2 regions of the Chryseobacterium sp. MEBOG06 genome follow, and region 2 is predicted to be linked to the other one. Evidence: riboswitches for the same ligand, from Rfam matches in the RefSeq annotation. Region 2 holds a riboswitch; the other holds the start of a gene.
What was found. A riboswitch is a leader RNA that binds a small molecule or an ion and turns the genes downstream of it on or off. The one in region 2 is predicted to bind cobalamin.
Positions count from the first base shown of each region.

Region 1: linked by a shared signal. The riboswitch ahead of LF887_RS18020 (TonB-dependent receptor plug domain-containing protein) and the one ahead of LF887_RS17340 (acyl-CoA thioesterase) in region 2 are both predicted to bind cobalamin.

Region 1 covers NZ_CP084580.1:3,936,148-3,952,985, forward strand. The annotation lists gene LF887_RS18015 (YncE family protein) at 1-999, opposite strand, end outside; gene LF887_RS18020 (TonB-dependent receptor plug domain-containing protein) at 1,019-2,845, opposite strand; cobalamin riboswitch at 2,877-3,055, opposite strand; gene pafA (alkaline phosphatase PafA) at 3,300-4,946, opposite strand; gene LF887_RS18030 (hypothetical protein) at 5,051-5,836, shown strand; gene LF887_RS18035 (VOC family protein) at 5,876-6,268, shown strand; gene LF887_RS18040 (GNAT family N-acetyltransferase) at 6,299-6,820, shown strand; gene LF887_RS18045 (hypothetical protein) at 7,023-7,280, shown strand; gene LF887_RS18050 (tetratricopeptide repeat protein) at 7,375-8,439, shown strand; gene LF887_RS18055 (T9SS type A sorting domain-containing protein) at 9,017-10,636, shown strand; gene LF887_RS18060 (hypothetical protein) at 10,641-13,985, shown strand; gene LF887_RS18065 (DUF6443 domain-containing protein) at 13,992-16,838, shown strand, end outside.
Region 2 covers NZ_CP084580.1:3,773,973-3,790,810, forward strand. The annotation lists gene LF887_RS17285 (mechanosensitive ion channel family protein) at 1-845, opposite strand, end outside; gene LF887_RS17290 (carboxypeptidase-like regulatory domain-containing protein) at 1,117-2,301, shown strand; gene LF887_RS17295 (DUF456 domain-containing protein) at 2,378-2,869, shown strand; gene LF887_RS17300 (hypothetical protein) at 2,886-3,395, shown strand; gene LF887_RS17305 (uracil-DNA glycosylase) at 3,382-4,023, opposite strand; gene LF887_RS17310 (GNAT family N-acetyltransferase) at 4,102-4,614, opposite strand; gene LF887_RS17315 (hypothetical protein) at 4,716-4,925, opposite strand; gene LF887_RS17320 (endonuclease MutS2) at 4,988-7,135, shown strand; gene LF887_RS17325 (hypothetical protein) at 7,366-7,554, shown strand; gene LF887_RS17330 (GEVED domain-containing protein) at 7,672-8,757, opposite strand; gene LF887_RS17335 (hypothetical protein) at 8,930-9,730, shown strand; cobalamin riboswitch at 9,765-9,945, shown strand; gene LF887_RS17340 (acyl-CoA thioesterase) at 10,062-10,445, shown strand; gene LF887_RS17345 (DUF4932 domain-containing protein) at 10,613-11,986, shown strand; gene LF887_RS17350 (HD domain-containing protein) at 12,054-12,644, opposite strand; gene LF887_RS17355 (XAC2610-related protein) at 12,646-13,344, opposite strand; gene LF887_RS17360 (PadR family transcriptional regulator) at 13,858-14,187, shown strand; gene LF887_RS17365 (PspC domain-containing protein) at 14,199-15,920, shown strand; gene LF887_RS17370 (1-acyl-sn-glycerol-3-phosphate acyltransferase) at 16,235-16,828, shown strand.

The DNA of each region.
Region 1 (16,838 bases), 160 kb from region 2:
GAGTACACCCCCTGTATTTGCAGAGTATACCGTCATTCCACTATTTGCTTTGAACTGCTTAACATCTGAAGCAAAGATTCTTCCGTCTACAACCGTAAATCCGTATAAAGTTAAATAAGGGCCACCATCTGTTGCAGTTAATAGCGGACTACTAGGAACAGCAGGAGTGCTTACACTTGTAGTATATACTTTATTTGCAGAACTGAAGTAGAATTTCCCGTTATCAATCTGAAGATTTGTAGCGTTTGGAATTCCCGTTAATGTAATAACTGGAGTCAGAACTCCTGTGCTTGAAACCTTATAGATATAAGAATCTGTTGTAGTTGAAGAAATCGTATACACATCAGAGTTATAGGAAACTGTTCTACCAATCTGACCATTTGGGATAGTAATCTCAGTCTTATTATCAGTAGCTGTATTAATATAAGTAATCTTATTTCCATACCCTGATGAAGCATTCTGTACAAAAACATTTCCACCTGCTTCTACAATTTTATCTGCAACTTCAGTAAAGTCGATTTTCTTTACAAATGACAGGTCAGAAATTTTATACTTCGTTACACTGTTAACATTGGTAGAGAAATTGGTATTAGCTACATAGATAAATCCATTCGCGAAGGTAATACCTCTTGGATTGTTGATCTGATCTGTGATTGTACCCAATTTCTTAAAAGTATAACGATCCACCACTACAATTTTATTAGAATTGTTCATCACAAGGTAAGCCCTATTTCCATTCAGACCTACCGCCTGAAGAACATCCCCCAATATTTCATTGTTGTTATTATAAGCATAGATATTATCTTGTTTCAGGCTTAAATCTCTTGTAAGGAACATTACATTAGCTCCATAGGAAGTATAATTTCCTTCATTAGAAATAAAATACCCATCCTGATACGTGATTGGCGAAATTTCAAAACTTTCATTGTCACTGCTACAAGAAATGTTAAACAATAGTACAAATGCAAATAGCACTGTTAAAATTCTGGTTATTCTCATAATATATTAATTTTAATTTTTAAAAATTTATTGCTGCATAAACGCTGTAATTTCTTTTAGGCAAAGGATAAAAAGAAACTGTTTTATAATAGGTATTTGTTACATTATTCACTTTAACTCCTAAAGTATATCTTTTGGAAACCGTCGCAGAAATGCCGGCGTTTAAAATAAAATAAGAATCAATTGCGGCTTTTCTATCTTCATCACCTGTTATATAAGTACCCCCATTCAATAGTCCCTGTGCAAAGAATTTAAGGAAGCTATACTCATAATCTACATTTGCCGTTCCTCTATGTATAGGAACGTAAGGCATCTGTTTATGGGTTTCCTTATCAATTGATCTCGTGTAATAATACCCGGCATTCAGCCCAATCTTATGATTCCCCAATTGTTTATTAAAAGACAATTGAGATTCCAATCCGTATGATTCGGATTTATTAACGTTGAAAGCCTGCCAATACCCAAGAGCTGTAGGCAGCCATACAATAAGATCGGTCACTCCCATATAATAAGGGGAAACGGTAAGTTTAAAATTCTTCACTTTAAACTCGTGGTTCATATCTACCTGAACAGAGGTTTCCGGTCTCAGATCCTTATTCCCTCCCGGCTCATAATAGATATCATTAAATGACGGATATCTGAAATTCTTGGATAAATTAAGCCCTACATTATACCATTTTGAAGTATTCCATTTTCCTGAGAAAGAATACAAAGCCGGAGAATTGATATCTTCTACAAAATCCTTTTTAAACCCACCTTCAAAACGCAGGTCCTTTGTTACGAAATATCTTAGCAATGCGGAAACAGAACCTACATTCCTGCTTACATCTACTATTCCACTTTTATAACCTTCTCCTTTATTGACCTGAAATTCTCCAATAAGATTGATATTCCACTTTGAATTCAGAAAATAATTGAAATCATTTTTCAAAATATAGTTTTTCCCTGTGCCACCGCTTGATTTAGGCAGATCCAAAGCTCCAAAATACTGAAAATTTTCTTCTGTATAAGCAGCTTTGAAAGAGTTGCTGAATTTTGTTTTATTCCAGTCCCATGCGATAAGGCTTCTTACACTCTGGGTTTTATATTTCGTTTTCGTTGCGGTTTCTTCATAGATAGGATAATGCTGTGAAGAGTCAAAAAACTGGCTTTGCCACGAAACTTTATGCTCATCAGTTATTTTGTAGGAAGCTCCTGCATTAAATGTAGTATTGTAATAATTTCCGTTCCTGTTGATATAATTAAGGTCGCTTACCTTATAATCATTTTCACTTACAGAGTAATTTCCTGAAGCTTTAAAGCTGAACCTGTCATTGCTGTAAGATCCTTTAACAAAGTTATTAAACGTATTGAAAGAGGCAACCTCTGAAAATAGTCCCCCATGAAATCCCTTATTAAAATCAAGAGTATTGTTCATGTGAATACTTCCTCCGATGGCTCCACTTCCGTATACCACACTTCCGCCACCAGCTTTTATTCCGATCTGATCATATCCGAACAGAGGCATATTGGTGATATCTCCTTGTCCCAGAAAGTTGGAATTGATATTAATTCCGTTCCATACAAAGGCGGTCTGCTGTGCAGTAGTTCCTCTGAAAGAAGGTGAAGAAACAGCCCCACGTCCATTTTCTTTAATATAAACCTGAGATTGAAACCTGAGCAGTTCTGAAAGGTTAGTAGAATTTTTCTCTGTATCTTCGGCTGTAATGGTTTTCACCGGATGAAAGAGTTTTACCCTGTTCATCTGGTTGTCGAAGATGTAAATAGTATCAATGGCTTTCTCTTGTCCGAAAAGAAAACAGCCATAAGATGAAAAAAGCAGTGCTAAAGATCTTTTTATATCCATATTATTTTACTTTTCCTCCGAAAGCAATATGTTTTTTGGTTATAACTCTGGCAGGTCTCCTGACTTTCGCATTCTGCACCTTCCCGTTGTATACAGTGGCTGCTTGCAGAAACTTTTAGTTGCGATTTACAGTTGCGGGGACAGTCCGGGGCTTTCACCCGATTCCCTTTTCATTCCAATATACTGGAAACCAAAATTTTTGCAAAGATAACTTTTTATATCTATTAGCCAAAAAACCAATCTGCAAACCACGGCTTCTTTTCCCATAGATTCTTCTTTAAAATAAACAAAAGTAAAATGACTGTTCTCAATATCAAAAACAGCCATTCGAAAGATCATCTCTACTAATGATTTGATGAACAACACTCCTAAAGCGTAAATTAACCTTTATAAGTAAAATAAAAAACTGCCTTCAAATGAAGGCAGTTCTATATGATCGAATCATTTTGTTCAATTATTTACCAATAACCTCTGTGATTGGATTTCCAACATTTCCGCTTGGAAACTGAATTTTAAGTAATGAAGAAACAGTAGGAGCAATATCGGTCATATAATAGGCCTTATTACTTTCTCCCTGCTTAACTCCCCATCCCATAAAGATTAATGGAATATGTGAATCATAAGAATTCCATACACTGTGTGTAGTTCCTGTTTTAGAGTATGGAGGAAGCATAGAGTCATGAGAAATCAATTGAATATCACCACTTCTCTGTCTGTTGATTCCGTTGATAATTCTTTGTTTGATAGGTTCCGGAATACTTGCTTCCTGAACTTTATCTACAGAAACGGCATATAAAACAGTAGGGTCTTTTTCAAGCTCCTTAACGGCGAAGTTTCTTACGTCATCTAATTCAAGCTTACTGTCAGCCAATACTTTTCTGTCGAAATAGATCTGATAATTATCGATGGCATTGATTAATTTATCAGCTCCGAATTTCTCTTTCAGTTTTTGGTTAAGATCTTTCTGAGCTCCTTCTCCAAAGAAACCTGTCGGGATCTTATGTTCTTTCAGGAATCCTACAGAGTGTGCTCCACCATGGTCAGCAGAAAGGAAAACAGTATACTCTCCTTTTCCAACTTTTGAATCCAGATAATTAAAGAATTCTGCCAGATCCTGATCTAATCTGATATAAACATCTTCCACTTCAATAGAGTTAGGCCCGAATTTGTGTCCGGCATAATCTGTAGAAGCAAGGTTAATTGCCAAGAAGTCTGTAATATTGTCACCACCCAGTTTTTCACCCTCTACAGAAGCTTCTGCCAGCTTCAGTGTCAGCGTATTTCCGAAAGGAGTATAGCGGATATTATCTTTTTTATCCTGATAATCTTTAGCCAGATTGCTGTAAGGGAATGTAGGGGTCTTTGCACTTCCCAGTAATCCTTCCCATGGAGAATTGTCAGGCGCACTTTCTGTATACTGATTGATCGGGAGTAAGGTATTCCAGCCATTTGCTACCAGTTTTTCCGGTAGGTTCTGTGTATTGAATGATTTTACCCATTGAGGAAGATCATTCATATACCATGTACTTGTAATAAAATTCCCTGTACTGTCATCAAACCAGAAAGCTCCGTTTGGCGTATGTCCTGCCGGAAGTATAGAGGCACGGTCTTTCAGAGAAACACCAATTACCTTTCCCTGGAAGTTGGTTGCCAGTCTCAGCTCATCCGTTACTGTGGTAGACCAAAGGTTTTTGGGAGAGTGGCTGCCAATTTTTGTATTGGTGGTTCCTACAGGCTGAACGCTTTCATCTGCCGTACAGTATACACCTTTACCTGTTTCTTTATCTGTCCAGTCATTTCCTGCAATACCATGAATTGCCGGTACAGAACCTGTATAGATACAGGTATGCCCCAAAGCTGTAATAGTAGGAACATATGGAATATGTACATTATTTAAAGAATATCCTGTATTCAACAGTCTTTTGAAACCGTCATTTCCGAATTTGCCATAAAAACGGTATAAATAATCCCAACGCATCTGATCTACGACCAGACCCACCACTAATTTCGGTCTTTCCAGCTGGGTATTTTTATTCTTCTGTGCATTGATTGTAACTACGGACAAAAAAGTAACTGCCGCAATTGAAATTTTCCTAAGCATCCAAGTAAATTTTTATTGAAGACAAATTTAAGGGTTTTGAAAGTCTTGGAGTGTGAAATTTTATTTAATTTTGATATTTATCCAATTCATCAACTCAACCAACCATGATTTTAGGAGTATACTGGTATTTTAAGTTTCCTGAAGATTTATACCATTTCAAGTTTTTTAATTTTTTTGAGGGATATGGAGGTCATATCGATAATGAAGCAAATCTGGCAGCCAGAGTACAGGTTGATCATATTAACAATTTTATCCAAAAGCTGGAAGATCTGAAAAAACAGTTCAAAGAAAGCTTCATACTTCTTAATATCAATGAAAATCAATTGATTATTAACATTTCGGACCGTCAGCTTTTTGATTATCATTTCCAGCTCGCCACTGAAATAGAAAAATTACTGATTCATGAAAATGCAATATTACTGGATTCCGGTATTCCTTTCAAAATCCAAACCACTAAAAGTTGGTCTCCGGAAAGAGAAGCGTTTGAAAATATAAAACATCGGTTTATTCAGATGACAGGTTCGGAATTTAAGAAAAGTAATGCTGAAAATTACTCTATAAGAATAGACTGTAACCTGCCTTTAGATCATAAAAAAAACTTCATTAAAGATTTGGTACAGATCTGCAGGGAAGAAAATCTTCATGTATTTTACTATCACGATTTTGATTTTAAAAACCATTGTAACCTGATGCTTTTTTTCTCCAACGGCAGACAGAGAAAAGATACCATTCAAAAAGTTCATATCAATTCTTTTGGAAGTAAAATAAGATATCTTACAGAAAAATACCCGCTTCTAAATTTTGGACATCTTGAAGGTCTTACTTATTATCCATTGAACGGGCCTCATGTAGAACTGATGGTGGATGAAGCTTATATTTTAAATAAATAAAACAATTTTAATTCAGTACTCATTACTAAATCTGATATTATGATCAAGTTCAAATATGTTATTCTATACGTTGAAAATGTGGAGCAGTCTATGAATTTTTATAAAAACACATTCAATGCAGAAATAAAGTTCATTACTTCTGAAAAAGATTACGGAGAGCTGATTACCGGAGAAACAGGTTTGTCATTTGCTTCTATTGATCTGGCCGGTTCCAATATAAAGAAGGGGTTTTTAACCTCAAAAACAAGCAGCAAACCTTTTGGAATAGAACTGGGATTTGTAACAGATGACGTTGAGGCTCTGGTCGAAAAGGCCATTCAAAACGGGGCTGTTCTTTATGAAGATATTACAGTAAAACCGTGGGGACAAAAAACCGCCTATATCACAGATCCTGATCATTATCTTATAGAAATCTGTACAGAAATTAAATAATTAAGCGGGACTATTTTGGAAATAAAAACATTGGAAAAACTAGTGCATAACCCCAGCGTAAACTGGGGGCATAATGGCTATACCACAGACAGAATATATTCAGTTTCGTCTATTGAGCTGGCAGGGTCTTTTGAATTTATTTTGAAAGAAAAATTGATTTCATATAGCAAAATCTGGGAAACCGGTTCAGATGAACTTGAAGAACTTAATCATATTGTTGAAAAAGGAAATTCTTTTGGTGCCTATATCAATGGAGAACTGGCAGGCTGGATCATCTGTGAACAGAGAGCATGGAATAACAGTTTTTATATTGAAAATATTTTAGTTGACGAAAAACACAGACGACAGGGAATCGGAATCCAACTGATTAAAGGCGCCATTAAAGAAGCCAGAAAATTAAAAAGCAGAGTCATTGAACTTGAAACCCAAAACACCAACTACCCTGCTATTCAGTTTTACAGAAGAATGGGATTCAATATTACAGGGCTGAATACAAGGTTATATGAAAATCCCGAAGAAATAGCTCTTTTCATGACGTTAGATATGGATTAATTATGGTGAAAAATTTTTATTGCAGTTATAATTAAACACTATCAGAACTTCCACTCCAATAAGAAATAATATATAGTATAAATGCAGGCTGAATAAAGTAAATAGGGTTCCTAGTAATTCATTACTCTTTTTCAACTAAAACACTTATAAGTGTTTTAATATTTTTATATATTAGTAATCAACAAATTAAACATTACTTACTATGAAAAATTTGAAAAAATTAAAAAGAAGTCAGCTTGTATTAATTAGTGGAGGTGATAGTGCCTATGCATTCTGTGATATGGACGGCTATTGTCCTCCCACCTCCGGTTCATACTACTGTAGTAATGGTACTTGCTATAGAGTTTCCGGTGGCGGAGGTGGCGGCAGTAATCCTGGAGGCGGAGGCGGCAGCAGCTGTAATGAGCCTATGCGTTTTTGCCAGGAATGGGAAACAGGATGTGGTTGTGTATACGGATAAAAAATATTGTCAGATAATTGGGGCGGTCTTTACCGCCCTTTTTATTTAAGAGATAAAAATGCATCTTTGCATGAAAACTAATATCTGAAATTCCATGGTACGAACAATCTTTCTTATCACTGCGATAGCTGCTTTTTCGTTCATTAATGCTCAAAAAACTACATTTAAGTGTAAAGAAGTATATGATGCAGTCAAATTAATTGATGAAGAAAAATATGACGAAGCTATAGTTATATTGAAAGAATGTGAAATAAAAGATCCGGAAGATTATACTTACCCTTATGAGATTGCTTTAGCCTATATCAAAAAAACAGATTACAAAAATGCGATATTGCTGTTGGAAAAAATCAAAGGTTATTCCAATATCAATGACTATTATTATGCACTACTCGGAAATGCTTATGATCTTTCCGGTAATCCTGAACAGGCAATAAAAAGTTATGATGAAGGGTTAAAAAAATTTCCTGCTTCCGGAAGATTATATCTGGAAAAAGGTGTTGTTCTGGAATCTCAGGGAAAAATAAAAGCAGCTGTTGAAACCTATGAAAAAGGGATCAGAGCAGAACCAATGTACCCATCAAATTATTACAGAATTTCTCAATTATATCTTAACTCTAAAGATATTTTGTACGGTCTCATGTATGGTGAGATTTTCTTAAATCTGGAACGTACTACTTCCCGTTCGAAAGAAATGAGTAAACTTTTATACAACAGTTATAAAAGCGCTGTAAAATTCACGAACCAGGATACTACAATTGATCTCTGCCAGGCCGTACTGATTATTGAAAAAAATAGCAAGCCTGATAACCTTCCTTTCTGTATCGTTTTCAGCAGGCACTTTGCAGTGGCTACAGCTAGAGAGAAAGAAATTAATCTGGAAACGCTGTCATCCATCAGAAGACGATTACTGAAAGAATATTTCAATAATAATTACAGTCCTTCAAATGTATTATTAAGCTATCATAAAACAATGGAGAACAATGACCTGTTTAATGCTTATAATCATTACATTTTTCAAATGGGAGATCAGGAGGCTTTTAATGAATGGCAGACAAACAATAAGCCGGAATACGACAAATTTGTAAACTGGTATACTGAAGAGGCAAATCTTCTTAAGATTACCAAAAGCAGTCTGTACCTATCTGATCAGATAAAATAACATTCTGAAATTATAAGTTTGTGCTGGAAGCAGTACAAACTTATAATTTCAGAATGTTGAAATAACTTTATTCACTTACCTGAACGGCTACCATATGGAATTTAGTATTTGTTTAAAAACTATAGGTATGCTCCTCCACCTTTGTCCCTGATTCAGAAATCCAATTAGTTCCCTCAGGCTAAAATCCAAATACCAACCTCATAACCAATCCATTAACATCTATAATAAAATGATTTTATTGTAAAATTTTCTTCTTTCGGTTTATTTTATTAACCAATCTCACCCCAATTTTACAAAAGAGGCAGTTAAATAAAATTAATGCAATATAATTCTACATTAAGTGATTAGATATGTAATTTTGTCTTTAAGAATTAACAAATTGATGCTGCTTATTCCATTATAAAACGACGTAATTTGTCGCTTTACAGTCATAGATTTGTACATCAAAGATCAGCGATTGGTGAAAATATAATACCCAGTCTGGTGATAAAATTCACATTAAATCGCATTAACACAATCTTAAAATATATTAAAAAAATTTTATTAACTAATTACTAACTCAAAAAATAACACGGGAATGAAAAAAATCTACCTCGGTGCATTTACCTTATGCGCTATTCTGGGATCAGCCCAGGAAATTTTATGGCAGAAGGATCTGAAATCTTCAACACAGGACTTTCTGAGCCAGGTGACTACTACCATTGATGGTCAGTATCTGATCAGCGGAAGTTCTATTCAAAGCAATAAGCTTCAGGCTTCAGGCAGCAAACACAATAACGGTTACGATTTTAGATTAGTCAAATTAAATCAGAATGGAGAAGAGGTGTGGGAGAAATATTTCTCCGGAACCAATCATGATTATCTGTCTGCAACAGTCGCTACACAGGAAGGTGGATTCGTTGTCACAGGGACTTCGCATTCAGGAAAAGGTCTTGACAAAAAAGAAGATTCTAAAGGAAATTCAGACATTTGGTTAATCAGAATCAATGAATTTGGAGACGAGATTTGGCAGAAAACATTAGGTACTGCCGCTGACGAGGAAGCCAGAGCGGTTATTCAAACCACGGATTTAGGATTTTTTGTGGCCGGAAATGTTCAGAATTCTTCCAAAGGTTACGGTTCTAAAGATGTCCTGATCATCAGGCTCGACAAAGACGGAAAAGAACTGTCCCAATTAATCTGGGGCGGAAAAGGACTTGATGAAGTTGAAAAAATGATCCCAACGAAAGACGGCGGAGCCTTACTCGGAATTTATTCCAGAAGTTCAGCGGTACAAGGTAAGACATCTCCCATAAAAGATGCCAAAAATACATCCGACACCCGACACCTGACTATTGTACAAAAGCAAAGCGACAATTTCGGTGAAGGAGATTATACGGTTCTTAAAATAGATAAAAACGGAAAAATTGAGTGGGAAAAAAACTTTGGTGGCAAAGGTGATGATCACATCAGAACGCTTGCTTTGACTTCCACAGGATACATTATCGGAGGTGAATCCAGATCAGAAATATCAGGAAACAAAACGGTAGGCATTGAAGAGGGTACTGACCTGTGGTTGATTTTTTTAAACGAGAGAGGTGAAGAACAGTCGCAGAAATCTTACAATTTTGGGAACCGTGATCTCTTAATGGGAATGAGTGTCATTCAGAGTCAAGATTCAAGAGCCAGGAACCAGGACCTAACTAAAGGATTGCTTATAGGGGGATATACGCAGGCTGAAGGAAGAATAGAAGAAAATGACGAGACTTTCTGGATTTTATACCTTGATCATAATGGGAATGAACAATGGAGAAAGTATGTAAAAGGAGAATCCAGACAGAAAGAAGAGAGACTTTCAGATCTGAAACTGAACAGAGACGGCTCTATTATTCTGGCAGGTACCAGTGCCACAGAACTGGGCAAAGAAAACTGGAAGATTGTGAAGCTGGGAGACAAACAGGTTGATCAGTTAATGGAGAAATTTGATATCAAGATCTATCCGAATCCGGTATCTGATTATGCTTATGTAGAAATTGGCTTTGATTTTAAAGAGGCTGATATTATGCTGTATGATATGAGCGGAAGGCAGCTTCAGAGCTTGAAAACAAAGAATAAAGTAACCAAGATTAATACGCAGGCACTGGTTCAGGGCGCTTATCTGGTGACGATAAAAACGGATACGAATAAAACGGCGAATACTAAATTGATTAAGAAATAAACACATGAAAAAGATAATATTGTTAAGCCTGACAGTGGCAATTGTCGGGCAAACTATTCAAGCGCAGCAGGGTATAACAAATATAGTTCCGCCATCTCCTCAGGCCGAGGAAATGATCAGATATGGAAATCAGCCCTTAAATGAGTATAAAGGCATGGCACAGATCAATATTCCCATCGCTGAAATAAAAGAAAAAGATCTATCTAATAGTATAAATCTAGTATATGCCAGCTTAGGTGTTAAAGTAAACGATATCTCTAATAACGTAGGCGTCAGCTGGTTATTAAACGCCGGAGGTGTTATTACAAGAACTATTAATGATCTGCCTGATGAAATGCATCTGCCTTCTGACAGGCTTATTTTCAACAACCTGTCTGAACTTAATGGCTTATTGTCGATTACTGATAATTCCAGTAATTCAACATTATTAAAGTCATATTTCACAAATGAATCTTATGATAATCAGATTGATATTTTCAGCTTGTCTGTAAATGGTTTAACGGGCAGATTTTACCTGGATAAAAATTTAAATCCTGTTCTCCTTACTCAAAATAACCAGTTTAAAATTCAGACGGTAGGTGATTTTAAGATTACCCACCAGTTTATTTTAACCACTAACGAAGGTATAAAATATTATTTTGGAGGAGAAGGGGCAACGGAAAAAACATGGAAAAGAGAAACTCCTATATATTCCGGAATAACAAGTTTTTATTTAACGAAAATTACTAATCCTGCAGGAAATGAAATTAATTTCGGATATATTAATTTGGGTGGAAAAGCTTTATTATTTCCTAAATACGAGACGAAATTCATTGAAGGTAAATCAATTTCGGAATATGGATGCACGAATGAAAATTCACACGCACCGGGAGATATTAAGACTGATAATATTTTAAGGATAAATGGTGCAAAACAATTGGCTTCAATAACAAGTACAGATAAAAAAATTATTTTTAATTATTCAAATCCGGATAATACCCTGAATGAAAAACTTTTTTCTATTGAAATCCTCAATAATGCAAATAAAAAAATTAAGAAAGTAGAGTTTGAATATCTTAATCAGTATTCTGCGCTTAATTCTTCCGTGCTTGAAAGATTTTATTTAACGAAAATGAAATTTTATAATTATCAGGGAGATAATCTGCTCTATGATAATGAGTACGCCTTTTCATATGATGACCCTACTGGCTTACCGGATAGGAACAGTTATAATGTGGATGTATTCGGTTATTTCAATAATAAGATGAATTTATCTTATATACCTGATTTAGATTTGTTAAATAATACAAAAAATTTCCCTTCTAATTTTAATAAAGGGACCCTTGCTGACAGGACTTCAAATTTTGAATTTGCCAAGAAAGGGACTTTAATCTCCATTAAATATCCAACAAAAGGAGAAACTAAATTCGAATACGAAGCTATTCCTCAAAAAACACCCACCAGCGAACATGTAGAAGGTGAAGTCATTAACAGTCCGCATACTGCTCCTATCCAGGAATATACATCAGAGCTCGACGGTAGCAGAGTGGCAGATAATAAAGTAAGTATCAACCTGTCAATCCGACAATTTGATATTCTTTCTTTAACAACTATCCTTGAGGTCAATTTTAAAATAATGGATAAAATCTCAGGTGATGTATTATTCGATGAGAGTGTTTTCCTGCCAAGAACTTCACAGGAAGATATCAATAATGGATACCGTATGAAAGATGCCGATTTTCAGTTTCTTACAGATCCTGCTAAGAAGTATATATTAAAATTATCATTAAAGATTAAACCCAATGTTAATTATAACGGAACTTTTAGTCTAGGTTACAGAACGCATGGCTATAACAGAGCATACATATCAGGTCTAAGATTAAAAAAAACCTATGATGTAGGGATGAATAATGATATTTCCAACATCAAAAGAATATATTATTCGGCTTTCAAAGATATAGACAATAACGATATCTTACCAAGTAATTTATATTACGAAAACTATAAAATAATCAGTTATTTTGCAACATCTTGTACTTCATCTCTGCCTTTACAAAATGAGTATTATTATTATAAAACATATAATAATACATCAATAGCATCAGAACCTTTAAATTATTTTAAAGATAATGAAATAGTCCAGCCTTTTACCTATCCTATAACTACCATAAGCTATGGAGGAGATCATTTTGAAAAAGGAGGTGAAGAGAAAGTGTTTGTAAATAATGTATCTGATATTACCTCCATTTTTAAACAGCCTGATAGCCAGTATTATTTGGGCGACACTGTTGATTTTTCACAATTAACAAATAATTTCTTCCAACGGTACAGGACAGCATTTTTTTATGAAGACTATAATGGTAAAGTTCTGACCAACAAAATTATTATAAATAAAAACAATCAGCTTTTCGTAGATAAAAAAACAGAATATAATTACGATTTTGAACCGAGAGGTCAGGTGTATGATTTATCAGGAACAGAAGCTTTCAGCTTGTTAACTTCTTTTCCGGAAAGAATTGTATCTAATCTTTATATTTACTCCATGACCAAAAATATTTACTCAATATTTTTGAAGAATAGTAAAAGTATACAATATTTTGATAATGTGTTACTTAGTGTTCAAAATGATACTGCTTATAAAAAACTTATTACCACAACCGAATATTCCTATACCAATCCTTCCCATCACCAGCTGACTTCTGAGAAGACTGTTTTTCCGGATCAGAGTACTACAGAGGTCACTTACCGCTATGCCCATGAAAAAGGGAATCAGCGTCTGATCAATGCCAATATGATTGGCATCCCTCTGGAAACTGAAACCACTCAAACTATTGGGGCTGCCTCCAAAATGCTTTCTAAAACCGAAACAAAATATGATAACCCTTTGAACTTACTTCCAAGTTCTTTATTATCCACAGATTTACAAAGTAATTTAGTATCTACAGAAGTTACTTATGATCAATATGACTCAAAAGGAAACTTACAGCAGTATACCAGCAAAGCAGGTATTCCTGTAAGTATTATCTGGGGTTATAATAATACCCGACCTATCGCTAAAATAGAAGGTGCTACTTATAATCAGGTTGAAAATTCGATATCAGCTATAGTGATAGCTTCCAACACCGATGCCGATGCTGGAATGAATAACGATGAGACAGCATTTCTTACAGCTCTAAAAACATTCAGAGACAATTTACCTAATTATCAAATCACTACTTATACCTATGATCCATTAGTAGGAGTAAGAACCATTACCCCTCCTTCTGGGGTCAGAGAAAATTATCTGTATGATTCAGCCAATAGACTGGAAAAAGTAACCGATATGGACGGCAAGATCCTGAAGGAAATAAAGTACAACTATAAAAACTAAGAAGTGATGAAAAAATTAATAATTCCTATAGGTGTTCTTTTAATAACTTACACTGTAAAAGCACAGGTACAGCTGCCCTCCGGTTTGAGCAGTACCAATGAAAATTATATCTACACAAGGACTTACCTTGAACCTAAAACCCAGAGTGATGCCAATGCCAGACAGGTTCAGGCCGTTCAGTACTTCGATGGCTTGGGCAGACCCAGGCAGGTCGTGAATATCAAAGCATCACCGTTAGGAAAAGATATTGTTACCCATATTGAATATGATCAGTTTGGGAGACAGGTAAAAGACTACCTTCCCGTTCCCCAGGGAAACACTTCAAACGGAGCTATTGTTCCCAATCCATTGGGTAACGCTCCATCAGTGTATGGTAATGAGAAGATCTATTCAGAGAAAATACTGGAAAATTCTCCTTTAGACCGGATTCAGCAGCAGATTCAGGTGGGTACAGACTGGGCTGTTAAACCTGTGAAATTTGGCTATGAAGCCAATATCACGACAGATAAAGTAAGGAAATTTGCCACCTCTTCCAGCTGGGTGAACGGAGCTACGTTCTCATCAATCAGTAATAACGGGATGTATGGCGAAGCCCAATTGTACAAAAATACAGTCACCGATGAAGATGGAAACAAAACTATTGAATTTAAAAACGGTCAGGGCCAGATTATATTAGTCAGAAAAGAGCTCAGTGTAACCAAAAATGCAGATACGTATTATGTTTACAATGAATATAATCAGTTAGCTTTTGTAATTCCTCCGCTTCTTTCTCAGTTAGAGACCTGGGGTATGGCGGAACATGATGCTTTGGCCTATCAGTACCGTTATGACGGAAGAGGCAGGCTGGTAGAAAAAAAACTTCCCGGTAAAGGCTGGGAATATAGGGTGTATGACAAGCAGGACAGGCTTGCAGCAACCCGTGATGCTGAACTGGAATCCAAAGGACAGTGGCTGTACACCAAATATGACCAGTTTGGCAGAGTCGCTTATACCGGAATTAATACAGGAGGAACAAGAGCTACAGAGCAGAACGAAGTCAATACTTTTGGCTCCAATAATGTAAATCGTGGAAACGCGGTAGCTTTTAACAGACAGGGAATGGATGTCTACTACGGAAATTCCGACATTACCTATCCTAAATCCTCATCCTGGGTTACTTTATTGTCTTTAAACTATTATGATACCTATCCGGTATACAGCTTCAATCCTGCATTTCCTGCCAATACTCCTGAGATGACGATTTTAACAGATACTCTCACCCCAGACGGCAGAAATACCAAAGGACTGCCTGTGATGAGCCTTGTGAAAAATATTGAGGATGACAGCTGGACAAAAACTTACACCTACTATGATCAGAAAGGAAGAGTGATTGGCACTCACTCTATCAATCATTTGGGAGGGTATACCCATACCGAATCCAAGCTGGATTTTGCAGGCACTCCCCAACAGGTTATTACTAAACACAAGCGCCTAAACTCAGATTCAGAAAGAGTGCTAACAGAAACGTTTGAGTACGATCAACAAAACAGGCTATTGGTACATAAACATCAGGTAGATAATAATGCTGTTGAATATCTTACCCAGAATAAATACAATGAACTCTCCCAGCTGGAATCTAAGAAAGTAGGAGGAATTGCTGCCGCATCCCCGCTTCAGCAGATGGACTATAAATACAATATCCAGGGATGGATGACCCAGATCAATGATCCTGCTGCTCTGAACGGAAAACTTTTTGGATATAAGATCAAATACAATACCCCTGAAAACCCATCGACAACTGGGAAATTCAATGGCAATATCGCAGAAGTTGACTGGAATAACAGTTCTGAAAACAATCTCAAAAGATATGTTTATGAATATGATGCCCTAAACAGGCTTACCAATGCTTTTTATAAAGAACCGGGAACCGGAGTCAGCGGTAATTTTGACGAATACCTGACCTATGACCTGAATGGAAACATCAGTAATCTCAAGCGTACAGCGGCATCTATGCAAGGAAATACGGCTACTTTGGTCGATAATCTTGATTATATCTATAATGGCAACCGCCTGACCCAAGTGATAGAAAATGCCATGAATGATACCGGTTATGAAGGAGGTAATAATATCATAGATTATGACCTGAACGGAAGTATGATTACGATGAAGGATAAAGGAATTCAGAATATTGCTTATAATCATCTGAACCTGCCTGATGGTTTTGCAATTAGCCAGACAGATCCGTTTGGTACAAATGTAAATTTCAGTTTAAGCTATTTATATCGTGCTGACGGAACAAAACTCCGAAAAACAAATAAATCAGGAGGAGGAAGAGGTCAATCTACCTCATATTCATATACTGATTATTTAGACGGTTTTCAATATAGTTTTTTGGAAACTGTACAGCCTTGCTTATGGTGTAGAACAAGTGTAGCCTATGAACAGGAGGCATTTAAGGATCCAATCCTTCTTGACCCTCCTCTTTTGGGTTCCCTAGGCTGGCTATTGGATTTTGTACCAACTTCAGAAGGTTTTTATAGCTTTACAGAAAATCGCTATATTTACCAATATAAAGATCATTTAGGAAATGCAAGAGTAAGTTATGCTAAAAATAGTGAAGGCAACATTGAAATTACAGATACGAATAACTACTACGCTTTTGGAGCAAACCACATAGGCGGAACTAAATCCAGTTTAGGAGGATATAAAGGCTACAAGTACAACGGCAAGGAGTTGCAGGAGACAGGAATGTATGATTATGGAGCGAGATTTTATATGGCAGATTTAGGAAGATGGGGTGTGATAGATCCGCTAGCAGAAACATCTCGGCGTTGGAGCACCTATACTTATGCCTATAATAACCCAATAAGGTTT
Region 2 (16,838 bases):
TTAATTCTTCGGGTGTTGGATTCTGACATGACCTGCATATTTTTGATCTCGGTCGTCATCAGATCATAGGTAGGAATGGTAGAAACAGTTTTATCAAAATTCGTAATTTTCGTTGTTAAAAGGTTAATTTCAGTAATATTCCCTTCAATACTGTATTTCGGAATCCCCACCCAGTCTCCTACTTTTAAATTCTTAGAAGTAGCTACATGAAGTCCTGTTACAAATCCTAAAATAGTATCCCTGAAAACCAGTACCAAGACAGCAGTAATAGCCCCTAAGCTTCCGACAATAGTAGTTCCTTTTATTCCGAAAACCACACAGATTCCTACAACGGTAAATACAAAGAGTCCTAAAATTTTTACGGTTTCGGAAATGGCATTGAGGGCCATGATTTTATAAAAATCCTGTTTTATGCTGAAATAATTTCTAAACGCACTCAGTGATCTGTAAAGCATTCCTGCCAATATCAATACTAATCCCAGATTGACACACCTTATGATAAAGACCGTCGTTTTAGGCAGTGCATTTTCAGGAAATATGGAACCTTGTATAGAACCTACAACAATCAAGGCGGCAAAGTGGGCTACAGAATTGGTGATTTTAGACTGATATACGGATTTTAGTATTGGAAATTTCTCTTCGTTATGAAATAACCGGAACACAGAATTGATCAGAAATTTAAAAACAAAATCTGTAATTAAAAACAGGACAATAAGTAAACTCAGCTTTATTATGATATGAAAAACCCAGTCCAGACCAGTTGGCGAAATCCGGGTAATATAGATATAAAGCTGCTCACTAAGCTCCTGTATAAAGTTTTTGGTTTCTTGTAACTGATCATTCATTACAGCAAATTTATGAAATTAAGAATCATGATTTTACTATTCACAATCAATTTTCATCCCAAAAAACATTCATCTTGAAATATTTGGTAAAATTTATCTCATAAAAGAATCATAAAGCAGGAAAGCCTTCAAAACACTCAACAGTAAATAAGAAATCAACCATAAACAGATGAAATATTTAAATAATATTAAAAAATATTACATTTTTAATGATATAATATTGATTATTTATTACATTTGATAAAACTAAATCCATCAAAATCAATTAAATATGAGACAAAAGTACTTGTTTATTATGCTATGCGGTCTTCTACTGCTGGTAAACTGTAAAGGAAGTGATGATTCCATCACTCCGGAAGATCCCAAAACTGTATCAACCGGGCAGGTTGAAGGCAAAGTTTTTGCTAAAAACGGAACAAAGCCTATTGGTGGTGCCATTGTGTTCACTATTGACAATAAAAATCAGGTTTATCATACCTACTCCAATGCTGATGGCACCTTTAGTCTGACGACTCCTGAGGGAAATACAACACTTCACATCCAGACAGGCAATGGATTAAATTTCAGAACCGAAGTTCCTATTACGGTAAAAAAAAATGAAACAACCACTGTCGCCGGTACAGATTCAAAACTGAATCAGGTAGCGAAAATAGCTTATATAAAAGGCAGTTTTGACAAAATAGAAGATATTATTGCAAGTCTGGGCTATACAGCAACGGAAATATCCTATCACGATTTAAAAAACTTCAATACTATTTCACAGTATGATATTATTTTTCTGAATTGCGGCTCACGTGGTTTTGCACAAACGGGCACCTCAGCTCCAGGTAATGATCTTGATGTTTTCAGCAATCTCTCTACTTTTGTAACTAACGGCGGAAGTATTTACAGCTCAGACTGGGCTGCTGCATACCTTGTAGGAGGAGGAATGAATGTTGATTACTGCGGTATGTATGGGGGCTTTATTGATGATACGCTTATTTGTTTTAAAAATATTGGAAATGCCGGAATTTATACCAACTGCAATGTTTCGAATACTGCCCTGGCAGCAGCTTTAGGATTTAATACATTAGATATTGATTATGATATGTCTTCATGGGAAAAAATTCAGAATTACGACCCTACATTCTGGGAGGTGATGGTACAGAAAGGTAATGAACCTCTAATGGTAAGAACTAACCATTATACTAACAAGACAGATCCTAAGATACCTGTAGGAACCTCTTTAAACAACAACCATATGACGATCTGCCATCATACACCAAACGGTAATAATATTACCATCACCATCAATCAGAATGCATGGAGCGCCCATCAGGCTCACGGCGATTATGTAGGATCATGTACCGGAAGCACCAGCAGCGGGAATATCTATTATACCACATTTCACAATCATGCAAGTGGCAATATAGGTAAGACAGGACCTATTCTGGAATATGTAATCTTAAATCTTTAATAAAATTTTTATAATCTAAGATATGAAGTGGCTTTTATAAGGCCACTTTTTTTATATTGCATCTATATTTAAAGAAATGGATACAACAATCATTAATATATTCTGTCTTCTTTTGTTATTTGTAGGAATATTGGGAACTTTTCTTCCCATTTTACCGGGACTATTGCTGAGTATCTGTGGACTTTTGATCTACAAATTCGGGACGGATGCCGATCTTTCCATGATTTACATCTGGGCGTTTGGGATTCTGACCGTACTGTCAGTGGTTCTAAGCTATGTCATTCCGGCAAAGACCAACAGAAAATATGGTGGAACCCGCTGGGGAAGTATTGGTTCAGTCATTGGAACTATTGTTGGAATATTTATTCCTATCCCGTTAGGTTTTCTCATCGGCATGTTTGCCGGTGTTTTTATTGGCGAGCTTCTTCATGACAGTAAGGACATGAATAAAGCACTCCAGTCGACCAAAGGAGCGTTAATAGGATTTATCTATGGAACGGGATTCAGTTTTGTAGTGGGAGTGGCAATGTTTTTGGTAGTATTACTTAATATGTTTAACGTCATTTAATTAAATATAAGAAACTATGTTCCATAAAGCCATTATATTCAGTCTGGCCATATTTGCATTATCAGCATGCGATGCCCAAAAGAAAGTAAAAGCTGACACAAAATTATCTGAAATGCCCAAATCTATAAAACCTACGAACCTTCCAGATCAGAAAGACCAGGTTATTTATTTCAATGAGGGTGAAAATAAATTTCTGAGAGAATACCAGATGAATGTTACCTTTAAGGGTATTTCAGAAGATAACCGCTGTCCGGAAGGAGTCAACTGTATGTGGGCAGGGATAGCTGTTGCGCAAATTGAAGTAATGGGAACCTCTACCCGACCTGCCATTTTAAGCCTGTCTACTATGGATGATCCTGCAAAAAACCATCAGCAATCCACGAATTTCAATGGTTACACAATTACGTTACAGGAGGTAGCCCCTTATCCTAAATCAGAAGAAGGCACCCAAGCACTGAACGGAAAATATAAAATAGGAATTACAATTAAAAAAGCTGAAAAGCCCTCTAATTCTACCATGAAATAGGCTTCTTCCCTTTAGAAACCAGGTACTCATTAATCTTTGAGAATGGTTTGCTGCCAAAAAAACCTCTATAAACAGAGAATGGTGAAGGGTGTGCCGATTTCAGAATAAAATGCTTAGCCGGATCAATGAGTTCGGCTTTTTTCTGTGCAAAAGCGCCCCATAATACGAATACTACATTTTCTTTTTTGTCAGAAATTTCTTTGATAATAAAATTGGTGAATTTCTCCCAACCAAGGTCTTTATGTGAGTTGGGTGAATGCGCACGAACCGTCAAAGTAGCATTTAGGAGCAGAACTCCCTGCTTTCCCCAGTCATCAAGTTCTTTGGAAGTACGGGCTATTCCCAGATCATCCTTTAATTCGATGAAGATATTCTTTAATGAAGGAGGTGCCGTCACCTGTTCTGAAACAGAAAAGCACAATCCATTAGCCTGAAAGTCATTATGATAAGGATCCTGTCCGATAATCACAACTTCAATATCATCAAAGGATGTAAGTTCCAACGCTCTGAAAATCTGATCTTTCGGAGGGAAAACTTTCGTTGTTGCATATTCATTCTTCACTTTTTCCCAAAGTGTTTTAAAATATTCCGTACTCTTGATAGGGGCTAAAATTTCTGTCCAGGTCATAATAATGCAAAAATAATTAATATTAAAACAAAAGCGCAAACTATACTTTAAATATCTTCAGTTTTCTTTTAAAGGCTTTCAGCATGTTGTTTTTCTTAAACTAAAAATAAAATTTTCAATATTATTTTCATCTTTTCTTCCTTCTTCCAAGACAAAATTGTGTCTAGAAAGCAACGATTGAGAATCTTTATTGTGTTTACCGGTACAAGCAAAAATCTCCTTTAAGTTTAATTCATCAAAACTATGTTTCAAAACAGATTTTAACGCTTCAGACATAATCCCTTTTTTATGATAATCCGGTAACAGTTCGTAACCTATCTCTGCTGTTTTCCTGTCCTCTGAGAATTTCCACAGACCAATCGTTCCAATAAGATTTCTTTGATCTTTAAAGGAGATTCCCAGAAAAATCATTTGTTTATTTAAAGTCTCTTTTTTAATGTGTAAAATAAACTCCAGCGCATCATAATTATTTTGGGGCGAGTTTCTTTTTACAAACTTGTTGATGTACGCATTGCTCCTTATTTTCAAAATATCGTCAATGTGATTTTCATCAATTTCTTTTAAAACTAATCGTTCTGTTTCCAGTTTCATCTGATAATTTTTATAGTCCCTGTAATCAATCCACCATTCCCTTCTTTTTTCTTTTTCTAAATTAATAAGTAAAGTCTATGATTTTACAGAAGAGTTTTTTATTACAGAATTGTTGCTGTTCTATTACTTTTATTGTTCTTATTTACTATTTCTTTTCCGGGAGCATCATTTTGCCGGCTGGGATCAAAGATTATTTTGCTCTTCACCCCTAAAGTTTTAAAGTGGGCGCTCTTATTTTCCAGTACCAGGGTTTTTGACCTTACATAGCCTTTTAAGGACAGGAAAGTAAGAATAATTGATCTTTGTTTCACGGATATCGTTTGTAAATCGCTCAAATATACGTAATAATCAAAATTCTCACTAAATTTGCAGTGTGTATATAGATAAAGAAGATTTAGACGAATTAGAGTTTCCGCAATTGCTCGCGGAAATATCCCCATTTGCGTATTCTCCCAAAACAAGAGAAAAAATTCTTCAACTTCGTCCGATGGAAATAGACGAGGCAGAACTTTCCTTAAAAAAAACATCAGAATATCTGTCGAGTTTTGAAAGTTCAAATGCAATTCCGTTTGATGAATATGAAGATATTGAAAGTGAGCTGAAACTGATGCTGATTGAGAATTACCGTCTGGAAAATATTGCTTTCATCAAAATAAAAACCATCACGGAACAGATCGGAAGGTTACAAAAATTCTTTCCTACCATGCCGGAAACTTTCCCCACCTTACTGGAAGACGTTTCTGTACTGGAATTCAGAAAAGAGATCATTGATAAGGTAGATAAAGTTTTCAATCGTTTTGGTGAAGTAAAAAATGAAGCTTCTCCGGTCTTAAAAGGATTACGGACAGAGATCCAGCTTGCTAAAAAAGCAATTCAGGAAAACTTCAACCGTGCGCTTACCATGTATGGACAAAGTGACTTTTTGGATGATATACGGGAATCCATCATTGATGACCAAAGGGTTCTGGCTGTAAAATCAGGATTTAAGAAAAGAGTTCCCGGAAGAACGTTAGGAATTTCAAAAACAGGTTCCATTACTTACATCCAACCGGATAGTGTTGTAAAGCATTACTTCAAACTACGGGAAAATGAAGAGGAAGAGAAAAAAGAAATTGACAGAGTTCTCCGAAAACTGACTACAGAACTGGCAGAGTTTCAACCTCAGCTCTGGAGATATCAGATGTATATTTTTGATCTTGACCTTACAAGAGCCAAAGCTAAATTTGCAGATTCAGTGAATGGGATTCTTCCAAAAATAAACCGTCATAAGACATTAAGACTGAAGGATGCTTATCATCCGTTACTGTGGTTAAGAAATAAAGTAGAGAACAAAACGATTCACCCGCAGAGTCTTGCATTAACGGAACATAATAGAATTATCTGTATTTCCGGGCCGAATGCCGGTGGAAAATCCATTACTTTAAAGACTGTGGGGCTACTGCAGCTAATGATTCAAAGTGGAATTCTGGTACCTGTTCATCCAAAATCTGAGATGTTTTTCTTTGAAAAGATGATGACGGATATTGGCGATAATCAATCCATAGAAAACCACCTTTCTACTTATTCTTCAAGGCTGAAGAAAATGTCAGGAATTATCCGTGAGGCAGATGCCAATACGCTTTTGCTTATTGATGAGTTTGGGACAGGTTCTGATCCGGAACTGGGGGGTGCTTTGGCAGAAAGCTTCATGGAGTTTTTCTATGACAAAAAGAGTTTTGCTATTATTACCACTCACTACACCAATATTAAACTGGTTATAGAACAGCTTCCGAATGCTCAGAATGCAGCAATGCTTTTTAATGAAGAAACATTGGAGCCAATGTACAAACTGGAAGTGGGTCAGGCAGGAAGTTCATTCACCTTTGAAGTTGCGGAAAAGAATAAAATTCCGAGATTCATCATTCATTCTGCTAAGAAAAAAGTAGAACACGACATTGTTAATCTGGACAAAACCATTGTAAAGCTGCAACAGGAAAAGTTCGAAGTTGAAAAACTGAAATCTGATCTTGCAGAAAGAAAAGAATCTGTAGAAGACAAACGTGATAATCTTCAGAAGCTGAATGATCAGCTTCAGCAGAAGTTATTCAATTTTCAGAAACTGTATGAGGAGGAGCACCGTAAACTTCAGTTTGGAAACAAAATTGAAGCCTTCATTGAAAGCTATACAAAAGGAAAATCCAGAAAGGATGTAGTGAAAGACTTTGTAAAGCTTTTAGAGCAGGAAAAGTTTAGAAAACTGGATAGTGATAAGGATGAAACGAAACGCCTTCAGGTAGTAAAAAGAAAGATTACCCAACAGCTGAAGAAGGAGGAAGTCATTGAGAAGATTGCTGAAACGAATGAAAAACTGGAAGAACAGCGCAAAAGCGACCGTGCTGTCTGGATGAAAATTGGCCAGCGTGTCCGTATTACAGGAAGTACCAGTGTGGGAACTATTGAAAAAATCTCCCGAAACAAGGTAATTGTTAATTACGGAACTTTCAAAACAACGATTGATGCTGATGAACTTGAAAGAATTTAATTAGTTTTTAGAATGAATTAATCTAAAAACTAACTTTAAGCGAATAATACAGAGAGGGTACTTTAATGTACTCTCTCTTTTTTATAGGGTTATGTAATATTTTTTCTAATTTTAACCGTCAGCTGATAAAAAGTATTAGAAAAAAGTATCTGTATCCTATGGTCTTTTCCGTGGTAGGGCTGGCTTCCTTTTTATCTTTTTACCGGACTTTCCAGTCAAAAATGGAAGGAATGGGAAATAATAAAATCGAAATGGGTTTCGGAAGCGGAGTTTCAATCAGCTATGGCTTTGCAAGTGCATTTTATATTACAGGGATCTTCTTCCTGATCATCTTACTTTTCTATGGAATATTTTCTTATTTCCTTAAAAATGATATCGAAACAGTCTATGAACCTTGCCGACATCGTACAGAATCTTAGAATTCCTTCTATACTACACATAAATACAGGCTGCCACATTTTTGAGACCGCCTATATTATTTTATCCTCATACATTCATAAATAGATCTTGTACTTGGGCTATAAAATATTTTAGAGTTACTTCTTAATAAATTTAAAGCGTGTTATATTTTCTTTATCTTTTAACTGGATAAAATAAACTCCTTGGGGCAAACGCTGAAGTTTTACTTTATGATCTGAAGTTTTCCCTTCTCCTGCTTTTTGTCCTACAGCATTATAAATTTCAAAATCGGCTGCTTCCGAAATTCCAGAGACATTTAAAATGTCAGATGCCGGATTTGGATAAATTTCAGGTTTAGCAGATTGTCCAGGTTCTTTTACTGCGAGAAAAGGATCTAAAAAATCTACACCGTAATCTTCCACTTCTCCATAGGTAAATGTTCCACAGGCACCAGTTGGGAATGTCTGGCTGGAAATAACACGCATCGTTACACCGCATCCGCCAATAAGAGCGCTTGGTATGGTAGGATACCCTGGGATAGGGAATGTAGATACCACCGGTATTGCGGAACTGACATTAGCATTCATTACTTTTTCCACAGCTTCAAAGACTCCATTTCCATTAATATCAATCCATGCATTTACCGTTATAGGGCCAGCGGTGCCGGTCCACGTATTGGTTACCGAAAGTTTATTTGCCGGACTTCCTGCAAAGAACTTGACTCTACGGCCTGGATCTGTTCTGTAATCTGTGTAATTAGAAGGTCCTGAATTGCTGATCATTGGATTTGTCACTCCTGTAGAAGTTACCGTAACGTTGGAAATATGCATTATATTGGAGTCTGTAGATGCAGAAATGCAATAATTCAGAGAGGTGTAAAAAATTACTGAAGTTGAAATATCCCCCGAAGCAACATCTATAATCTGCACTTCATAAGCTGTACAAGGCTGAAGGTCTGTAAATGTATACCCATTTGTATTAAATACTGATATACTGCTCCATAGATTAGGACCAACTGGCCTAAACCTCACTGCAAAGCTTGTAGCCCCTGCAATCGGATCCCACATTACCGTTGCTGAAGTAGTAGAAATGTTAGAAACAACAACATTTATAGGAATTGTAAATGCTTTTTTAGTAACCGATGTTGCTGTAGAATTTTTAGATTGATACAATGAAAAAGCTCCCAATAATAGGAAGGAGCAAAAAAGTAGTTTTTTGGTCATAGTTATTAGTTTTAAAATCAGAATGAAAATTAATATAAAATTCAATAACTGTGTCATATTTTAACCACAAATTATTATATTTTTAAAAATGTAGAACTTACAGGCATTACGGCAATATAATTATCTGTCGAAAAGTATTTAATTTATATATTTGAAGGATCAAAAAATTTTCATGATGACTTTCATAAACAAAGCATTTTATCTGTCCGCTTTTAGTATTTTTTCTCTAGCCTTCGTTAAAGGTCAGAATAAAGTTCCTTTCGGCGTTGTAAAAGCTGAAGAAGGATACGCCAACGTAAGGGTGCATAAAGACAATTACAGAAAAATTGTAGATAAAATACGTATGCGCAAAGGGGATGTGTTTGTTTATGTAAAACCTGCTCCAGGAGAAACCGAATGGATCTGGATCAAATATCCTGAAAAACAGGATGATGACAAGCCATTTGTACGTTATGAAACGTTGGATAAAGAAGGAATGGTAAATAAGGAACGTATTGCTTACATTGATCAGCTTCCGGCTTATACTCCCTCTAAATCTAAAAACGGAAGATCCCTTATCTTCACGGACAATTCTGATCCGAAAATCCCTACCGCTCAAAGAAGTAAAGTAGTCATTGATGTTTATCCTTCCAATGCTGGTTACCGTAAAAAGGAAAAAGATGCAGATGGGAAACTCCTTACCATAGATAAAGTAAAGCCATGGGGAATTGGGAATGATCTCCCTGAAGGAATGACGGAGATAAAGTCTATCAGAGTACAGCAACCCGGAAGAGGCTCTGTTTTTGTAAGAGAAGCTATCAAAAATATGTTCCAGCCCACAATGGATTTTGATAATGTAGGAGTAACTTCTCTTGACACTGACAATATTTTCCTTTATATGATCAATGGTACAGGAGAAAACAGATATACAACCCTTTGGACCATTAAGAAGGGAAGAGTAATCAGTCAGATTATTTATCATAATCCGGAATAAATTCATTATTTTTGCACCCGAAAAAGTGTAATACTTATTCATCATAGAAACTGGTTTTGCCTAACCGCAAATTAAAAGGGAACCGTGTGAAAATCACGGACTGTCGCGCAACTGTAAGTAACTGTAATCTTTATCAAAGATCCACTGTGCGGGGCATGGGAAGGAGATAAAAGATGTTACAAGTCAGGAGACCTGCCTATTTCTTAAACAAAAAACTTTCGCGATATGAAGTTTTATTGATCTGATGGATTGTTTCGGGAATTTCCAAGGGTTCCTGTCATTATTCTGTTGTTTTGATACGATTTCATTTCGCTTTAATTAATAATGAAATATGACGACAGAAGAAAGAATTGAAACATCCGAAACCAGAATCTTTAAAGCGGTTTTCCCAAACACAACCAATCATTATGATACCCTTTTCGGAGGTACTGCCATGCAGTTGATGGATGAAGTAGCTTTTATCACAGCAACACGTTTTGCAAGAAAAAGAGTGGTAACGGTAAGCAGTGACAAGATCGATTTTAAGAAACCTATCCCGGCAGGAACTATTGTAGAGCTGATCGGAAGAGTTTCCTATGTTGGAAAAACGAGTATGAAGGTAAATGTTGAGATCTACACAGAACAGATGTATTCTTATGAAAGAGAAAAAGCAATCGTTGGTGATTTTACATTTGTAGCAATTGACGAATTCAAAAAACCAATTCAGATTCTATAATTCATAAAAAAGTTTCGGGCGGCCTTTGGCCGCCCGAAACTTTTTTACCTTACAATATCATCACCAAAAAATTCAGTGAATTCGTTTGTTTTTTTACTTAATTTAGCCAACCCAGGAAAAAAATAAAAAAATGTTTTTCTGCTACTAAAAACGAAGAACCTTATTCAATGAAAAAACTTATCTTAATCATCGCCCTTATCCTTTCTGTTTCCATAGCAGCACAAAAAAATGTCAAAATTGAACTTCCGGAAAGTTACGAATTGGGAAATATTATTTTAGCACTTACAGAATATGGCCAAACAGATCCTTATGATGTTCAGAAGATTCCTCCGTATTATGATGAGATCATGACTTATTTTAAGCCCGTAAAAGATCACCCGTTGTTACAAAAAGTAAATTACTCGCGAAGTGATTGGAAGAAATTTCTGGGTTTCCGAACTGATTTTTATGCTTTTTCATTTGACGAAAAAGGAATACTCAAAAGAGACTATCCTTTCAATTCATTTGGACCAAAAGAAGTAGATGAAAATATTGAATTAATAAATGATTTTGTAAAAAAGTCGAATTACAGGGCTTTTTTTAAAGACCATCAACAGTTTTACAATACCTTAATCAACAATTATAAAGAGTATTATTACATCAATGATACCTATGCTTTTTTGGACAAAATTGTCGGCAAAGTAACCGCTGAAAATACCAAAAACTATGTCATAGCAATCTCTCCTTTAGTAGGTGGACAAAATTGTCATAGAGATATCAATAGTTCATTAACCGTTGATTTTCCTGATATCGGAGAAGATCTTATCCGTGGAAATTTAAAAAATAACATTGCACGAAGAATTCTTGATAATCATACTGTATTTTCAGAAATTGATCATGGCTATGTTAACCCTATCTCAGATCAATATTCAAAGGAAATAACAGCGGCCTTCAACTTGAACAATTGGGATAAAAAATCAGGATATCCTGGTATAAGCTCATTCAATGAATATATGACATGGGCTGTTTACGACTTATTTATCAGAGAAAAATTCCCGAAAGAAAAAACTGACAGTCTCTCTACGATCTATCACAAAGTCAATATCCGACGTGGGTTTATTGCTCAGAATTTATTTTCTGAGAAAGTGATAGAGCTTTATAAAAAAAATAAGAGTCTGGAAAAATTATATACTCCATTGTTACAGTGGACAAAGAAAATAGGACCAAAAATCTCCCAGCCTTCTGTTTTAGATGCCAACAACAGCGACTTTGAAAAAGCGGATCTAAACAATATGGTTTTACGATTCACAGAGCCTATGAAAAAAACATCTACCCTCCAGTTGAGATTATTCGAATACATAGATAAAAAACAAACCAGCAATACTATTATTGTCGTTAAAAATCCGGTTTGGTCTAAAGATGGGAAAGAAGTAAAGTTTAAACTTGATACTTCTTATAAGAATTTCGAACTGAGATTTTATGTATACAACAGTATGTCCGGATTTTATTCCCAAAAAGGGATTTTATTAAATCCTGACAATTTCTTATTACTGACTCAATAAAAATTCCACAGATCATCTGTAAAAAGACACTGCTCAGCCAATGAACAGTGTCTTTTCCTTTTTTAAATTATTTCAATACCTTTTCAGTTTCCAGATTTTGGTTCAGCAATAATTCAAAAGCCTCTCCCATTTCATCTGATGCTCTGGTGATCGCATTTTCAAGCATATTTCTGATCTGCTTTTCTGTAACACCCGCTTCTGTCCAGCTTTTTCCTGAAGTATATGAATTTAAGATAAATGGCATAATTCTGTCGATAGCACATGCAAAAATGGCATCGGGAGTTTTTTCCTCTTCAAACTCAAGCCATAGATTAAAGAAGTCTGTACGCAAAGGCTCATCCAGAATTCCGAAGATATTTTGTGCGGAAATCTTTTCTCTATCAAACTTACCCACCATCCCTGCTTCATCAAAAAGGAACGTATCACCTGCTTCAATCTCCACAAGATCATGAATAGAAAGCATTCTTATCACTCTCAGCAGATCAATGTCTTCACGGTTTTTTGCATATGGATAAAGGATCTGTGCCAAAATAACAATCTGCCAGGAGTGTTCCGCCGTATTCTCTCTCCGGGAGTCATCTGCATTATAATTTCTTCTCTGTACATTCTTCAAAGCATCCACTGCCAGGATAAAATCGATCTCTTTCTGTATCTTCATCTTACTTTTCTTTATTATATTCATCTGAAGGATATACCTTCGTTTTGGTAATCCATTTATTTTTTACTTTTTCACTGGTGGTAACTTTTATTTGGCCTTCTTCTGTCATATCTTCTTCTCTTTCCAATACTTTATCTAATCCTTTATTGGGAATCACCGCAAATTCTGTGACAAAAATCCTGCAGCAGCCTGATTTCCCTGTAGCAATTAGCCGTTTGCGTTTAGCATCCGTTTCAAACAGGCCCAGATAACCAGATCCAAGTTCAGTAAGTTCTTTACTCTTTACAAAACCCATTTTGGTAATGTTGAATACGTATACATCATAAGAAGCTCCGCTATAGTTACCCATGCTCCCATTTCTTACTGCTATATCTTCGGTACCGTCAAAATTAAAATCTTCCATAATTACCGGACTTTGATCAGTGCTTAGCTGAATCATTTTTCCAGGAACCGCTTTTTGATCAGGATTTAAATCGAAAATGAGATCATCGGAAACAAACGTCTGAATTTTGCTGTTTTTGTTATCGAAGAGTTCTACAGTTCCTCTGTCTTTACACCGATCATCAACACAATTCTCCATATGGATAATCGCATTATAATTCTTTGATACATTTTTTACTTCAAATTGATATTGACCGAAACATAAGGGCCCCAATAGAAGAAAAGCAGATAAATTTCTGTAATGATTCAAAATTTTCATGATAATAGTTACTGTGAATTAAGGTGTTTAAAAAAAATCTTAACAAAAATACGAATCATAACACCGATCTCAAAATCTCTTTTCATTCCAATGTATAATACAGTTTCACACCATACTATTTTTTGAAACCGTTACCTGCTATCCATTATTACTTTTCATTCCATCGTTATTAATACTGCTACCCTGTTGTGAGTGACTGTTGCTTTTGGAATCAATAAAACAAATAACAGACCGCAAAAATTAACAGTGATTAGACTATATAGGCTTACTAAAACCTAAGATAAAATTTAAAATTCTCATAAAAGTTCTCATTTAGTGACATTTAAGAAAAACTAACTTGAAAATTATAACACTGTTTTTCAAATGGTTAAATATATTATTTTCAAAATTTCACTACTTTGTATTGCATAATACCATTTTATTTATATATCTTTGTAATGTAAAATTAGAATAGGCTCAACTAGCTAGGAGCATTTTTCTGAAAATATAACTAATTAACAAAACTTATTAAAGATGAATACTGAAAATACCAAAGCGCAAATGCGAAAAGGAATTCTGGAATTCTGTATTCTAAGTCTCATCAATAATCGCGAAATGTATGTTTCTGATCTTATTGACGAGCTGAAAAAAGGAAAACTGGATGTAGTGGAAGGGACCCTCTACCCTCTTCTTACAAGACTTAAAAACGGGGAGTTTCTCTCTTACAGATGGGAAGAGTCTACTGGGGGACCACCCAGAAAATATTATCAGATTACAGAAAAAGGAAAACTTTTCCTGGATGAACTTCAGAATACATGGAATGAACTGACAGCCTCAGTGAACCAAATCACCCAACAAAATTAAAAAACAAAGCTATGAACAAGACACTCTCAATAGGACTCGCAGGTTTTTCTTTTACCATAGAAGAACACGCATATATAAAGCTTAGCGATTACCTTAATGCTCTGAGAAGCTCACTGGATGCTTCGGAAGCGGATGAGGTAATGCATGACATAGAAATAAGAATGGTGGAGATCTTCAGAGATTCACTGGGAAAACGTGAAGTGATCAATGATACCGATGTAGAAAAGGTAATTGCTCAGATCGGAAGCCCGGAAAAAATAGAAGAACAGGAAGAGGCTTATTTTTCTGAAAAAACAACACCTAAAAACAATACCACAGGAAGCAATTATACAGACAAAAAGCAATTATTCCGTGATCCTGAAAAACAAAAGATTGCAGGGGTATGCGCAGGTTTAGCTCAGTATGTAGGAATGGATATTACTGCCATGAGAGCTATCTGGCTAGGAGTTTTTGTCTTAGGAATTTTTACAGCGGCTATTTCTTCTTCATTAATAGGACTGCTTTATATCATCCTTTGGATTGTACTTCCAAAAGCTGAAACAGCAGCAGATTTCCTGAAAATGCAGGGAAAGCCTATGAACTTCGATAATCTTAAAAATGAGTCCAACAAACTGGTTCAGTTTGCTAATGAATCTACTCAGAGAGTCGGAGAAATCTACAACGAAAACAAGCCTTATATCAATAATGCAGGAAGCGGGATCTGGAATGTATTAAAATATATTGTAGGGGTATTACTGGTACTGATGGCAGTAGGAAGTATCATCGGAATTTTCGTCATCTTCGGATTGTTTGGAACTGGTGCTGATTTCCCTGGAGCTAACAAAATAGAATTCTATATGGGGGAAAACGGACTTGATAAAGTTTTAGTAGCTATAATGATTCTAGGAAGTTTAATTCCGGCTATTATCTTCAGTTTATTAAGTATCAAAATCTTTTCTCCAAAAACAAAACTAAGAAATATCGGCTGGGTATTAGGAGGAATCTTCCTTTTATTACTTGGGTTGGGAGCTTATTTTGGAGTAAGTATGGCCAAGAAAAATATGATCTACCAAGGTAATAAAGAAGATACTGAAAACATCGCAATCAATACAACATCAGATACGCTTTATGTAGACATCAAGCAGGTGAATATTCCTCAGAATTTCAAAGCTTATGATGATGACATCTACTCTGATAAGAAAACTGTATTTGAAGAAGATTATATCTCTGTAGATGTAACAAGAAAGCCAGATATCAAAACACCTTATCTGATTATCAAAAAAGAGGGAGAGGGATACAATGTGCCGGTGCAGGTAACAGTTCCTGTAGAAATAATAGGAAATAAGGTAATGCTTCCCAACTTCATTAAATATCCTTATGAACAAAGATTCAGAAATTACAGAGTGGATTACGAACTTGTAGTTCCTCAGAGAACAATAGTAATTCCTGTGAAGAAAGATCATATCAGCTTTGATGGAGATCTGAATGGAGACGGTATTAATGACAATGATCAGGACGAATCTGAGAACCACAACGGTATCAGAATTGAAAAAAATAAGATCACGGTGAACGGTTCAAGCATTGAATATAATTCTGATGATAAAGACAGCATCATCATCAATGGTAAAAAAGTTCCAAATAACCAGGCAAAGAAAGTAATTGATTCTGTAGCGTCCAACATCAAGAAAATAAACAAAGATGTGGACATCAAAATCAAAGACGGGAAAAACGAAATTTCCATACAAACTAAATAATTAACTTCAGAGAGTGGTAGAAGGTGTGAATGGATGGCAACCGTTTGAAATTCACACCCTTCTTCTCTCAGAAAAGTGAAAAAAAAACAATATTTAGTTCTCCATGTAAAAAAAAAGTTTTAATTTCGTAAAGCTAAATTATAATAACCAATTAACAAAAAACACAGCCTTATCATGATACAATTTGCAATGGAATTCGTAATGAAAATCGTAGATTTAATTAACGGTTTGTTTTAAGAGCGATAATATTTCAATATATTTGTAAAGTATAACCAAAATATGGTTATACTTTTTTGTTTTTAATCCAAGAATCTATGAAAAAGCTTATAGGCAAACTGATGTTAAAATTATTAGGCTGGAAAGTCGTTCTACAGGGCGATGTAAACAACCTGGACAGGTGCATCCTTGTGGTGGCACCCCATACCCACAACATGGAATACATTTTAGGAAACTTTGCCTACTGGTCCTTGAACAAACCATTGAAAATAATTATCAAAGATGCCCATACCAAAGCGTGGTATGGCAGTATTGTAAGAGGTCTTGGAGGAATTGGTATCGACAGAACTCAGAAAAATGATCTTGTGAATTTTGTAGCCAATCGGTTTTCAAAAGAAAATTTCAGCCTTGTGATTACCCCTGAGGGAACAAGAAGCTGGGTTCCGAAATGGAGAAAGGGTTTCTATCACATGGCTTTAGCAGCTAAAGTTCCTATCGTACTGGCAGCAGGTGATTTTAAAAGAAACACTGTTTATCTGGGGTATACTATTCCATATGAAAGAATAGCATCCGTCCCTTTTTCTGAAATTATGCAGGAAATTCAGGATTACTATATAAAAAATGATATTGTCCCTAAGGTTCCTGCCAACTGGAATCCTAATATTATGGGAACAGGAGAGGAAAAAATTTAGAAACAAATTA